DNA from 4 places in the Ectothiorhodospira shaposhnikovii genome. Region 2 is predicted to be linked to each of the others. Evidence: predicted binding sites of a transcription regulator. Region 2 holds the regulator's gene; each other region holds the start of a gene.

Region 1 (3,058 bases), 1.6 Mb from region 2:
TTCTCACCAAGAATCAGGGGCATCAGTCGGCCGACCTCCACCGGCTGGCCCATCTGGGCCTCCAGGCTCGCAAGGGCATCCCGGGGACGCCGCGCCAGTAACCGTTCCCCGTGATCCACGATGGTCAGGCTGCTGCCGGGGGTGGGTTCGGCGCGTTCCAGCCAGTGGTCGAAGAAACCCAGATCCAGGCCCACCTCCAGCAACCCGGCAAATCGGCCCTCGGCGTCACGAAGGGACTGGGCATGGACGACGAGAAACCGTTCGCTCTCACGGGACCAGAAGGCCCGGGAGACCAGGCGTTCCAGGTCGGGATCGGCGCGCAGGGCCAGAAAATGGCTCTGATCGCTGATGTCGTGATCGATCTTCAGATCGCTGCCGGAAGCATGGGTCATCACCCCTTCGCGATCGAACAGGGCGATGGCCTGGGCATGAGGCAGGAGGCGAAGGTGCCGTTCGAGCCACTGGTTGATGCGGGCATGGGCTTCCGGATCACCCTCGGGTGGTGGGAGGTTCTCGGGTCGGATCTCGCCGGCCATGCTGCTGAGCAGGGCACCACTGGTCTCAAAGGCGGCATACAGCCATTCGCTCACCAGCACGCTGGTGGAATGGGTACGCTGGCGGGCAGCTTCCGTGTCCTGTGCTCTGGAGGTGGTCAGGTCCCAGGCGATGATCAGGGCCAGTACCAGGCAAAAACCCAGATAGAGCATCCAGGCCTTGATAACGATGTGCCGGTGGCGGCCATCGCCAAGCGGCGGGTATTGGGTCACCGGGAGTGTCCTGGTGCGGGTATCACGGATTTTTAGGCTCCCGAGATGGGTACGGGTGACGGCCATCCTGGTGTGTTCGTGGCCGACCCCGAGGGGGGGGAGGTTTGGTCTTTACTTATATCATTTTCTCCGCCTGCAAATTCAGGATCAGGACGGAACCACGCCATTCTCCCGACCGATGGTGGTTGCCGCCTTTGCCTTGAGGCAAAAGGGACATCCTGGACTCCCGCCTTCGCGGGAGTGACGGCGGGTTGATGACGTGGGAGTGGTGGCGGGTTGATGACGGCAAGGCGCCTTCGGGGGATGGCGGTCAGGGTGTCTTTCTTGAGGCAGGAGCAAGGCGCTTTGTAGTAAATCCCACAATCCCCCCGTCAAGTCACATAACCACCATCATCCCGTCATTAAATAATCATTTAAAATCATTAGTTTGATTGCCTGGCACGATAATCGCTAACTCCTCGGCATGGCCCCATTCGCCCGACGAGGACATCCATGACCCAACCGCTCGGCATCGTCATCGACGACACCACCTTGAGAGACGGCGAACAATCCGCCGGCGTGGCCTTCAATGACGCCGAGCGGGTAGCCATCGCCAGGGGGTTGGATGACCTGGGTGTTCCCGAGTTGGAAATCGGCATTCCTTCCATGGGTCCCGAGGAACGGGAATCCATCGCTCTGCTGGCCCGGCTGGGACTCAAGGCCCGTTTGCTGGTGTGGAGCCGCATGCGCGCCGATGACCTGGCCGACTGCGCGGGTCTGGGGGTTCACATGGTGGACCTGTCCATCCCCGTTTCGGATCAGCAGATCCGGCGCAAACTGGGCCGGGATCGGGAGTGGGTGCTGGAAAGCATCCGCCGTCACGTGGCCCAGGCCCTGGAACTGGGACTGGAGGTGGGCGTGGGCGGGGAGGATGCCTCCCGGGCCGATCCCGATTTTCTCTGCCGGGTGATCGAGATCGCCCAGGCTGCCGGGGCACGCCGTTTCCGCTTCGCCGACACCGTGGGCATCATGGAACCCTTCGGTGTGCTGGCACGCATCCGGCAGCTGCGCGCTGTCTCCGACCTGGAGATCGAGATGCATGCCCATGACGACCTGGGCCTGGCCACCGCCAACACCCTGGCCGCCGCCCTTGGGGGAGCCACCCATGTGAACACCACCGTCAACGGCATCGGGGAACGGGCCGGCAACGCCGCCCTGGAAGAGGTGGTGATGGGGTTGCGTCGGCTTCACGGCATCGAAACCGGAGTGGAGCTGCGCCGTTTCCCGGCCCTGTCCCATCTGGTGGAGACCGCTTCCGGCCGTCCCATCCACTGGCAGAAGAGCCTGGTGGGAGAGGGGGTCTTCACCCACGAAGCGGGCATCCATGTGGACGGTCTGCTCAAGGATCCGGCCAATTACCAGGGCGTGGATCCGGCGGAACTGGGCCGGGAGCACCGTCTGGTGCTGGGCAAGCATTCCGGCGCCCGTGGCGTGATGGCGGCCTATGCGCGCATGGGGGTGACCCTGGACAAGGCCCAGGCGGCCCTGTTGCTGAGTCGTTTGCGTCGATCCGTTTCCCAGTCCAAGCGGCCACCAACGGAGCATGAACTGGCCGCCTGGTATGCGGAACTCACCTGCCCGAACGGGGCGGTGGCGTGAGGCCGCGTGTTTCATTGATATCCACCATCGAGGTCTGAACCATGACTGAAACCACCGAACTGGAAGAAGACCTGCGGGAAATGGGGTCTGCCGAAGAGTTTCTTGAGTATTTCAACATTCCTTACGATGAGGCCGTTGTCCGGGTGAATCGCCTGCATATCCTGCAGCGCTTTCATGACTACCTCTCCGGTACCCTGGACAACCTGCCCACGGACCTGTCGGCCCGACGGGATATCTACCGCAGCCTGCTGATGCAGTCCTACGTGGATTTTGTGGAATCCGATGCCCGCACCGAAAAGGTGTTCAAGGTTTTCAAGCGCCCGGCGCCGGGCGTCACCGTGGTGCCCCTGGAACAGGCCTTCATCCGGAGATAGCCCCATGGAGCACTATCGAGAGTACGGCGAGCAGGTCAGGGTGGTCCGCCCCTTGCGCAACGACGGCACCTACCCCGGCATGGACCGGGGCGAGCTGCTGGTGCCCCGGGGCAGTATCGGGGTGGTCATCGGCAGGGGCACCTTCCTGCAGGATCAGGTGATCTACACCGTCAACTTTCTGGATGCGGGCCGTGTGGTGGGGTGCCGACAGGAAGAATTGATCGACGCCGACGCCCCCTGGGTGCCCACCCGGTATGAATTCCGTGACAAGGTGACTCC
Region 2 (3,058 bases):
CCTGGCCACCGAACCGGCCTTCATCCTGCTTGATGAGCCCTTTGCCGGGGTAGACCCCATCTCCGTGATCGAAATTCAGCGCATCATCACCCATCTGGTCTCCCGGAATATCGGGGTACTGATCACCGATCACAACGTCCGTGAAACCCTGGGCATCTGCAATCGCGCCTATATCCTGAGCGACGGACACCTGATCAGCGAGGGGCCGCCGGAAGTGGTGCTGGCAGACCCCCAGGTCAGGCGGGTCTACCTGGGCGATCATTTCCGACTATGAAAGTAAAGTTTTTGAGCCAACGCATGGTTTCCCCACACTGGGTCACATTTTTCGTGCCAGGACGTATAATCCGGATGACAGACCCGGCACGTGGCGGCAAGGCACCGTCGATACTGCCCGGACCCTTCAACTCCTGCCTGACGATTCCGGTGGCACGCCACATCCTATGCTGAAACCTTCTGTCCAGCTCCGTCTCGGCCAGAGCCTTACCATGACACCGCAGCTGCAGCAGGCCATCCGGCTGCTGCAGCTGTCCACATTGGAGCTTCAGGCCCAGATCCAGGAAACGCTGGAGACCAACCCGATGCTGGAAGCCCTGGAAGGCGCGGATGCCGACCTGGATACCGGCATGGATGAAAACACCCAACATGAAGGCATGACCTCCGGCGCCGACAACGCCGACAAGGATGCGGGGAGCCGAGAATTCGACGAGCCCGCCGAACGGGACAACACCAGCGAACCCTCGGAAACCATTCCCGAGGAGCTGCCCGTGGACAGCAACTGGGAAGACCTCTACGACATGCCGACCGCCGGCGGCGGCCAGATGGACAACGACGGTCGCGACCTGTTCGAGAACCAGAGTGCACCCGGCGAAGACCTGCGTGACCACCTTCTCTGGCAGATTCACCTGTCGCCCCTGAGCGAGCGGGACCAGGTCATCGCCATGACCATCATCGATGCCATCAACGATGACGGCTATCTGGCCGAACCCATCGAGCAGATCCACGCCGGCCTGGCCCAGGACCAGGAGATGGAACTGGAGCTGGACGAGGTGGAAGCCGTGCTGCGCATGGTCCAGCACCTGGATCCCGTGGGCGTGGGTGCACGGGATCTTGCCGAGTGCCTGCTGCTGCAACTGGAGCAGTTCGCGCCGGAGACGCCCTGGCTGGCCGAGGCCAGGACCCTGGTGCGTGATCACCTGGAAGCCCTGGGCACCCGCGACTTCAAGGGTGTCCAGCGCCGACTGGGTCTGGCCGACGGCGAATTGCAGGCGGTGATCGCCCTGATCCAGAGCCTGAACCCACGCCCGGGCACCCTGATCAGCTCCAGCGCACCGGAATACATCATTCCCGACGTCTTCGTGCGCAAGCGCGAGGGATGCTGGCAGGTGGAACTGAATCCGGAAGTCGCGCCCCGGTTGCGGGTCAACCCACTTTATGCCAGCTTTGTGCGTCGGGCCGATTCCAGCCAGGACAATGTCTATCTGCGCAACAGCCTGCAGGAGGCCCGCTGGTTCATCAAAAGCCTGCAAAGCCGCAACGAGACCCTGCTGCGTGTAGGCACCGCCATCGTGGAACATCAACGCGCCTTTCTGGAACACGGCGACGAGGCCATGAAACCCCTGGTGCTGCGGGATATCGCCGAGCAACTGGAGATGCACGAATCCACCATCTCCCGCGTCACCACCCAGAAGTACATGCACACCCCAAGAGGGATTTACGAATTCAAGTATTTCTTCTCCAGCCATGTGGGGACGTCCGACGGCGGTGAGTGCTCCGCCACGGCCATCCGTGCCATGATTCGCAAACTGATTGCCGAAGAACCCCAGGGCAAGCCCCTGAGTGACAGCAAGATTGCCCAGATCCTGGTGGATCGGGGCATCCAGGTAGCGAGGCGCACCGTTGCCAAGTATCGCGAGGCCATGGCGATCCCGCCATCCAACGAACGCAAGCGCCTCGTCTGAATCCATAACCAGGCCTCAGCTTCACTTTCACATTCCAAACCAAGGAGTCATCTCATGCAGATCAACCTCACCGGTCACCACGTGGACCTGACCGACGCCCTGCGCGACTATGTCAATGACAAGTTCCAGCGCCTGGAGCGCCATTTCGACAACGTCATCGACGTGCACGTGGTCCTGACCGTGGAGAAACTGCAGCAGAAGGCGGAAGCCAACATGCTGGTCAGCGGCAACACCATTTTTGCCGACGCCACCCATGCCGACATGTATGCAGCCATTGATGCCCTGGTCGACAAGCTGGACCGTCAGGTGGTCAAGCACAAGGAGAAGCTCAAGGACCATCACCGCGCCGAAGGCTCCCACCGCAACCACGTCGGGTGAGATATCCATGAACATCGGTGATCTTCTCGCTCCGGAGCGCGTCTGCTGTCTGCCGGACGTCAGCAGCAAGAAACGCGCTCTGGAGATGCTGGGTGAAATGCTTTCGAGCCACCTGCCCAGGCTGACCCAGGGAGAGATCTTCGACAGCCTGCTGGCCCGGGAACGCCTGGGCAGCACCGGCCTGGGGCATGGCGTCGCCATCCCCCACGGCCGGCTGGCCGGAGCCGACGAGGCCTGTGCCGCCCTGCTCAAGCTGGGCAAGGGCGTGGACTACGACGCCCCGGACAGCGAACCGGTGGACATCCTGTTTGCCCTGGTGGTGCCGACCGAATGTACCGACGAACACCTGCAGATCCTCGCATTGCTCGCGCGCATGTTCTCCGATCCGGAGACCCTGGCCCGACTGCGTAGCGCCAAAGGACCGGAAGATCTGCTGGACCTGGTACACCACTGGGATACCGAAAGCCCAGACTCACCGTGACCACGCCCCCCCTTACCGTCCATCACGTCGTCGAGGCCATGGGAGAACGCCTGGCCCTGCGCTGGGTGGCCGGTCATCAGGGCAGGGAACGCCGGATCGCTCACCAGGCCACGCCTCACGGCAGTACCTCACTGGTCGGACACCTGAACATCATCCATCCCAACCAGATCCAGGTGCTGGGTCCGGACGAGATGCGCTATCTGTGGAACCTGCGCAAGAACTCCCAGCGGGACATCCTGGA
Region 3 (3,058 bases), 880 kb from region 2:
GTCACTTCTTCCATCTTCAGATCAATGTAGGCATCGATCATGTCGTCGGTGAATACGCCGCCGGCGGTCAGGAAGGCGCGGTCCTTGTTGAGGGCTTCCAGAGCCTGGTCCAGGGCATGGCAGACCTGCGGGATCTGCTTTTCCTCTTCGGGAGGCAGGTCGTACAGGTTCTTGTCCATGGCCTCGCCGGGATGGATCTTGTTCTGGATGCCGTCCAGGCCGGCCATCAGCATGGCGGAGAAGGCCAGGTAGGGGTTGGCGGTGGAGTCCGGGAAGCGCACCTCGATGCGGCGGGCCTTGGGGCTGGACACCCACGGAATCCGGATGGAAGCGGAACGGTTGCGGGCGGAGTAGGCCAGCATCACCGGGGCTTCGAAGCCGGGCACCAGACGCTTGTAGCTGTTGGTGGAGGCGTTGGTGAAGGCGTTCAGGGCGCGGGCGTGCTTGATGATGCCGCCGATGTAGTACAGGGCGGTTTCGGACAGGCCGCCGTACTTGTCGCCGGCAAACAGGTTCTGCCCGTCCTTGGCCAGGGACTGGTGCACGTGCATGCCGCTGCCGTTATCGCCCACCAGAGGCTTGGGCATGAAGGTGGCGGTCTTGCCGTAGTTGTGGGCCACATTCTGGATCACGTACTTGAGGATCAGTACCTCGTCGGCCTTGCGGGTCAGGGTGCCGGCGCCGACACCGATCTCGCACTGGCCGGCGGTGGCCACTTCGTGGTGGTGCACTTCGGTCTTGAGGCCCATTTCCTCCAGCACCAGGCACATGGCGGAGCGCAGGTCCTGCAGGCTGTCCACCGGGGGAACCGGGAAGTAGCCGCCCTTCACGGAGGGGCGGTGACCGATGTTGCCGTCTTCGAACACCTTTTCGGAGTTCCAGGAGGCCTCGTCGGAGTCGATCTTGAAGAAGGCGCCCTGAATGGAGTTGCCCCACTTGATGTCGTCAAAGACGAAGAATTCGTTTTCCGGACCCCACAGGCAGGTGTCGGCGATGCCGGTGCTGGCCAGATAGGCCTCGGCGCGCTTGGCCAGGGAGCGGGGGCAGCGGTCATAGCCCTGCATGGTGGCCGGTTCCACCACGTCGCAGCGCAGGTTCAGGGTAGGCTCGTCAAAGAAGGGATCCATGACGGCGGTATCCACATCGGGCATGAGGATCATGTCGGATTCGTTGATGCCCTTCCAGCCGGCGATGGAGGAGCCGTCGAACATCTTGCCGCCTTCCAGCACGTCCTCATCGACGGTGTGGGCGGGCACGGTCACGTGCTGTTCCTTGCCGCGGCTGTCCACAAAACGGAAATCGACGAATTTGGCGCCGTTTTCCTTGATCATATTCAGAACGTCTGCTGCTGACATGCGTACTCCTCCAGGGCTTGAATGAGAGAGGCCTGTTGAAACGGATTCCCGCGCGGTGCGGGCGTTCAATTCGGTCGAACCATGGGAAGCATGAAGCGTGCCATGGTGTTGAGCTGGGTTGCGGAGGCCTTTTGGTGCGAATTTTTGGGCTTGCTCAATGATCGCATGCGCAATCTTAGTGCGTTTTTAGGTATTTTGCGCTGTTTTGGGGCGTTTGGTGTGTGTCTTTTCGTGAACAATGCCCGTCAGCGGTGCCTGTCAGTGCCGGAACAGCACCTCTACCTGACCCACATCCTCTGCACGCAGGCTCGCCGTCACCAGTTGACGGGCAACGGCCTGGGCCTCCGCCAGGTTGTTGAAAAGCCCGAGGGGCAACTGCAGCTCCAGGTGCACCTTCCCCTGAAGATAATGGATGATCACCGGGTCCACATGCCGGGATGCCGGTACGTCATGCCATTGCGCCCGCAGGCGTTCGAGCATCTCGGTGCGATTGGGCAGATGGCTGCTCGGGGCTTCTTGCTGATCGTCTTCCGGATCGATATGGACCAGGATGTCCCCCAGTTCGTCCTGGACCCCGTGCATGGCCACGCAGACGGCATCCGCGATGTGATGGCCCTCGGAGACGCTGATGCGGGGCGCGACCTGAACATGGATATCCGCCAGCAGGGTGCCCGCCATGCGCCGGGTGCGTAGGCCGTGAACCCCCTGGATGCCGTCCAGGCGGCGCACCGCCTCCAGCATGCGTTCCTGCTCCTCCGCCTCCACCCCGGTATCGATGAGTTCCCGGGCGCTGTTCCAGATCAGCTTGCCCCCCATGTGGCCGATGAGCAGGGCCACCAGGATGGCCGCCACGGCATCCATGAAGGGCAGGCCGGCCAGGGTGGCGCCTACGCCCACCAGCACCACCACCGACGAGACCACGTCGGAGCGGTGGTGCCAGGCGTTGGCCTCCAGCATGCGCGAGCGAACCCTTTTGGCCACGCGCATGGTGTAGTGGTACAGGGCCTCCTTGCTGATGATGGCGATCGCCGCCAGGATCAGGGCTAGGGGGGTGGGGCTCAGGAGTTCTTCCGGGTTCAGCAGGCGTCGGGCGGCATCGGTCATGATGCCCACGGCCACGCCGGCCAGGATCAGTCCCACCGCCACGGTGGCCAGGGTCTCGATGCGGCCGTGGCCATAGGGATGATTGGTGTCGGCGGCTTCGTTGGCCTTGCGGGCGGCGAACAGGACCATGATATCGCTGATCAGGTCGGAGAGGGTGTGGACGCCGTCGGCGATCAGGGCCTGGGAGTGACTGATCCAGCCGCCGATGATCTGTGCCGTCGCCAGGCTCAGGTTGGTCATGGCGCCGATGAGGGTGACACGGCGCATGGCCTGATAACGCTGTTCGCTGGGGAGCCCGGCTGACATGGGGAGTCTCGTGCAGGGATGGGCCCGGGTGGGCACGGCTTCGGGAAGCGAGATTGTAAACCCTGGTGACATGGGCGCCCAGCCCCATCTCCCATTGAGGCTCTGTCGGCGAGCAGGGAGCCGCGGGGCCGATCCGGTCACGCACGGGACTGGGCGCCCGCCACCGGCCACCGTTATACTGTCAGGCTTTGCACGACCCATGATCGGGGTCGCGCCATCCACGAATCACTCGGGTCGATCCTCATGTCTTCTCACGACGTCTCTACCTTCCAGGGCCTCATCCTGGCCCTGCA
Region 4 (3,058 bases), 650 kb from region 2:
TGAACCCTTTTTCACCACCAAGTCGGTAGGTAGTGGTACCGGCCTTGGACTGTCCGTTGCCCATGGCGCGGTGACGGAACACCAGGGAGAGATTCAGGTGGAGGACAGCCCCCTGGGGGGCGCCAGGCTGGTGATCCGTCTGCCGCTGGAGCGTATCGATGCGGCATGATGTCCCCAAGTCCCCGCCCGGTCTGGTGCTGGTGGTGGAAGATGATCCGGCCCATCGGGAACTGGTGCTGGATGAACTGGAAGATGCCGGGCTGGCGACCCGAGGGGTGGAGGATGTGACCTCGGCGCAAGGGATCCTGTCAACCCGTCCCGTGGATCTGGTGCTCAGTGACCTGCGCCTGCTCGGTGAGGATGGCCTCGCCCTGCTTGCCTACTGCCGGCGCCTGCCCTTGCCTCCGGCCTTCATCATGCTGACCGCCTTCGGCACGATCCCCCAGGCCGTGGAAGCCCTCAAGCTGGGCGCCGATGATTTTCTCACCAAGCCGGTGGACCTGGATCATCTGGTCATCCGGGTGCGCCGGGCCTTGCGCAACCGCCACCTGCAGGCGGAAGTGCAGCGCTATCAGGCCTTGCTGCGGGCCGATGATTTTCACGGCCTGATCGGCAGCAGTCCGCCCATGCAGGCCCTCTATGAGCAGGTGCGCCGGATTGCCCGGGCCTCCGGGCCGGTGCTGGTCACGGGGGAATCCGGGACCGGCAAGGAGCTGGTGGCCCGGGCCATCCACGCGGAAAGCGACCGGTCCGGGGGCGCCTTTGTGGCCATCAACTGCGCCGGCATTCCCGGCGAACTGATGGAGAGCGAGCTGTTCGGTCATGCGGCGGGTGCCTTCAGTGGTGCCAGGGAAGCCCGACGGGGGTTGTTTGCCGAGGCCCATGGCGGCACCCTGCTGCTGGACGAGATCGGCGAGATGCCCCTGGCCATGCAGGCCAAGTTGCTGCGAGTGCTGCAGGATGGTCGGGTACGTCCCGTGGGCGGCAATCAGGAAATCGATGCCGATGTGCGGGTGGTGGCCGCTACTCACCGGGATCTGGAACCCATGATCCGGGCGCGGCAATTTCGTGAGGACCTGTTTTACCGCCTGGAAACCTTTCGCCTGCAGGTCCCTCCCCTGCGGGAGCGGGGGGAGGATATCGACCGTCTGGCGGCGCGTCTGCTGGCCCGCTTCAGCACCGCCATGGATCGTGATATCCGGGGTATCTCGCCCGAGGCCATGCGTCGTCTGCGGCTTCATGGTTTCCCCGGCAATGTGCGGGAGCTGACCAACCTGATGGAGCGGGCGGTGACCTTCTGCCGCGGTGACACCATCGAGGTGCGTGATCTGCCGGAGCGCCTGGATCCGGCCCGGGAGGATGCCGGCAAGGCCGGCGTGTTGTCGGCGGTGTGGTCCGATGATGAACCCATGCCGACCCTGGCGGAGGTGGAATCCCGGTATATCCATTGGGTGCTGCGGCGACTGGACGGCAACAAGCGCCAGGCGGCCCGGGTGCTCGGCATCGGTCGCCGGACCCTGTATCGACGTCTGGGCGAAACGGAAGAGGCACCCATGGGCAAGGAGATATCCGACGACCAGGATCACTGATGCCAACGTCTCATGGTCACCGGCCGGCGAACAGTCGAATGGCGTTGTGTCCCTGGCGCACGTAGCAGACTGGCCCATGTGTCATCATGACTCACCTGGACAAGCCATGGGCCTCACCGGCTATCCGATTTTTAATCAAATTAAATCAAATGGTTATGATCTTCATGGTGCATGTCTCCATGGTTGGCACGATGTCTGCAAAAGTCACCGTGACATTCAACGAACCAAAAGGAGACGCCCCATGAAGCGCACTTTCCTTCACAGCCTGCCCATCGCACTGACCACCGCCCTGCTTATCGGCGCCGGTTCCCATGCCATGGCCCAGCAGCAGGAAGGCAATTTCGGCGCCCAGCCGCCGGCGGGCATGGAACAGCAGGGTGCCACGGTGGATCCGCATACCCTGGACCGTTTCGTGGATGCCTTTGTGGCAGTGCAGCATATCCGGGATGATTTTGCCCGCAAGCTCGAAGACGTGAGTGACGAAGCCGAGGCCCAGGCCCTGCAGCAGGAAGCCCAGGAAGAAATGATCACCGCCGTGCAGGATGAAGGCATGAGCGTGGAAGAGTACAACCAGGTGGCCATGAGCCTGCAGAGCGATCCGGCCATGTTGCAGCAGGTCCAGGAGATGGCGGCTGAACGGATGTAAGCCTTCCTGGGTCCCTATCCTTTCCTTGGCCCCCTCTTCCCTCGGGAAGAGGGGTTTTCAGTTTTTCAGGGCCTGTCCGGCGATCCAGGCAGCGATTCCGGAGTATTCCCCCAATCCCTTGAAGACGGGGGTGCAGGTCATGCCCACGGCCTCCAGCCGGGATTGCCAGCTGTTCGGGTCCGGACCCGCCATGTCGCGGCGTGCGTGGCTGGCGGTGGACATCATGAGTGGCAGCAGAAAGGCCCGTCGATACCCTTGTGAGAGTAGCCGGGACTTCAGACCGGTAAAGGACAGACCACCGCCCAGGCAGGCCAGATGCACATCGGGGTCCACCCGGTTCAGTCCGTGGGCCAGCGCCTGGTAATGCAGGTCGCAACGTCCCGCGCGGTGTCCATGCCCCACGAAAATGACGGCTTCCCCGGGCATCCTTTCGGTAGGCAATCCTTCCAGCAGGGCCTTGACCACCACTTCCAGCGAGGCACAAGTGGACAGCAGTGCAGGACTGACCCGAACCTGGATCCCGGGGACCGCCTCGCAGGCGGCCCGGAGGGTGCGTCGCATGACGTGATATTCATGGCCGGGGACAACGAAAAGCCCCGTCACCCCGATGGATGCGTGACCCTCCATGGCCAGGTCCGACAGGACCCGGGCCAGGGCCTCCCGAGCATCAACCCCCTGCCCCGCCGGGAGAGAGAAACGGAGCAGCTGCGGGGGATGGTCGCCCGCCTGTTGCAGGATGGCCGACTCGATCCCTCCGAGAGAGGCCTCGACCCCGGTCCCTCCCCTGGAAATCAGCAGTACGACACTTGCAGGCGGGGACACG

The links. Region 2 encodes sigma-54, which starts transcription at its own class of promoters, with help from an activator protein. Its sites were predicted from a motif close to TGGCANGNTNCNTGCTT; they were not measured.
Region 1: the regulator sigma-54 is predicted to act here: its motif matches at 1,204-1,220, upstream of nifV (homocitrate synthase).
Region 3: the regulator sigma-54 is predicted to act here: its motif matches at 1,442-1,458, upstream of glnA (glutamate--ammonia ligase).
Region 4: the regulator sigma-54 is predicted to act here: its motif matches at 1,774-1,790, upstream of ACLF6L_RS00065 (DUF4168 domain-containing protein).

What each region holds. Positions count from the first base shown of each region.
Region 1 covers NZ_CP178333.1:2,261,197-2,264,254, reverse strand. Annotated here, with positions in the region: gene ACLF6L_RS10275 (EAL domain-containing protein) at 1-767, opposite strand, end outside; gene nifV (homocitrate synthase) at 1,260-2,405, shown strand; gene nifW (nitrogenase-stabilizing/protective protein NifW) at 2,447-2,779, shown strand; gene ACLF6L_RS10260 (nitrogen fixation protein NifZ) at 2,784-3,058, shown strand, end outside.
Region 2 covers NZ_CP178333.1:660,861-663,918, reverse strand. Annotated here, with positions in the region: gene lptB (LPS export ABC transporter ATP-binding protein) at 1-274, shown strand, start outside; gene ACLF6L_RS02915 (RNA polymerase factor sigma-54) at 441-1,958, shown strand; gene hpf (ribosome hibernation-promoting factor, HPF/YfiA family) at 2,013-2,336, shown strand; gene ACLF6L_RS02905 (PTS sugar transporter subunit IIA) at 2,344-2,817, shown strand; gene hprK (HPr(Ser) kinase/phosphatase) at 2,814-3,058, shown strand, end outside.
Region 3 covers NZ_CP178333.1:3,192,326-3,195,383, reverse strand. Annotated here, with positions in the region: gene glnA (glutamate--ammonia ligase) at 1-1,355, opposite strand, end outside; gene ACLF6L_RS14715 (cation diffusion facilitator family transporter) at 1,614-2,765, opposite strand; gene glyQ (glycine--tRNA ligase subunit alpha) at 3,009-3,058, shown strand, end outside.
Region 4 covers NZ_CP178333.1:15,757-18,814, forward strand. Annotated here, with positions in the region: gene ACLF6L_RS00055 (ATP-binding protein) at 1-169, shown strand, start outside; gene ACLF6L_RS00060 (sigma-54-dependent transcriptional regulator) at 159-1,589, shown strand; gene ACLF6L_RS00065 (DUF4168 domain-containing protein) at 1,831-2,235, shown strand; gene ACLF6L_RS00070 (sirohydrochlorin cobaltochelatase) at 2,293-3,057, opposite strand.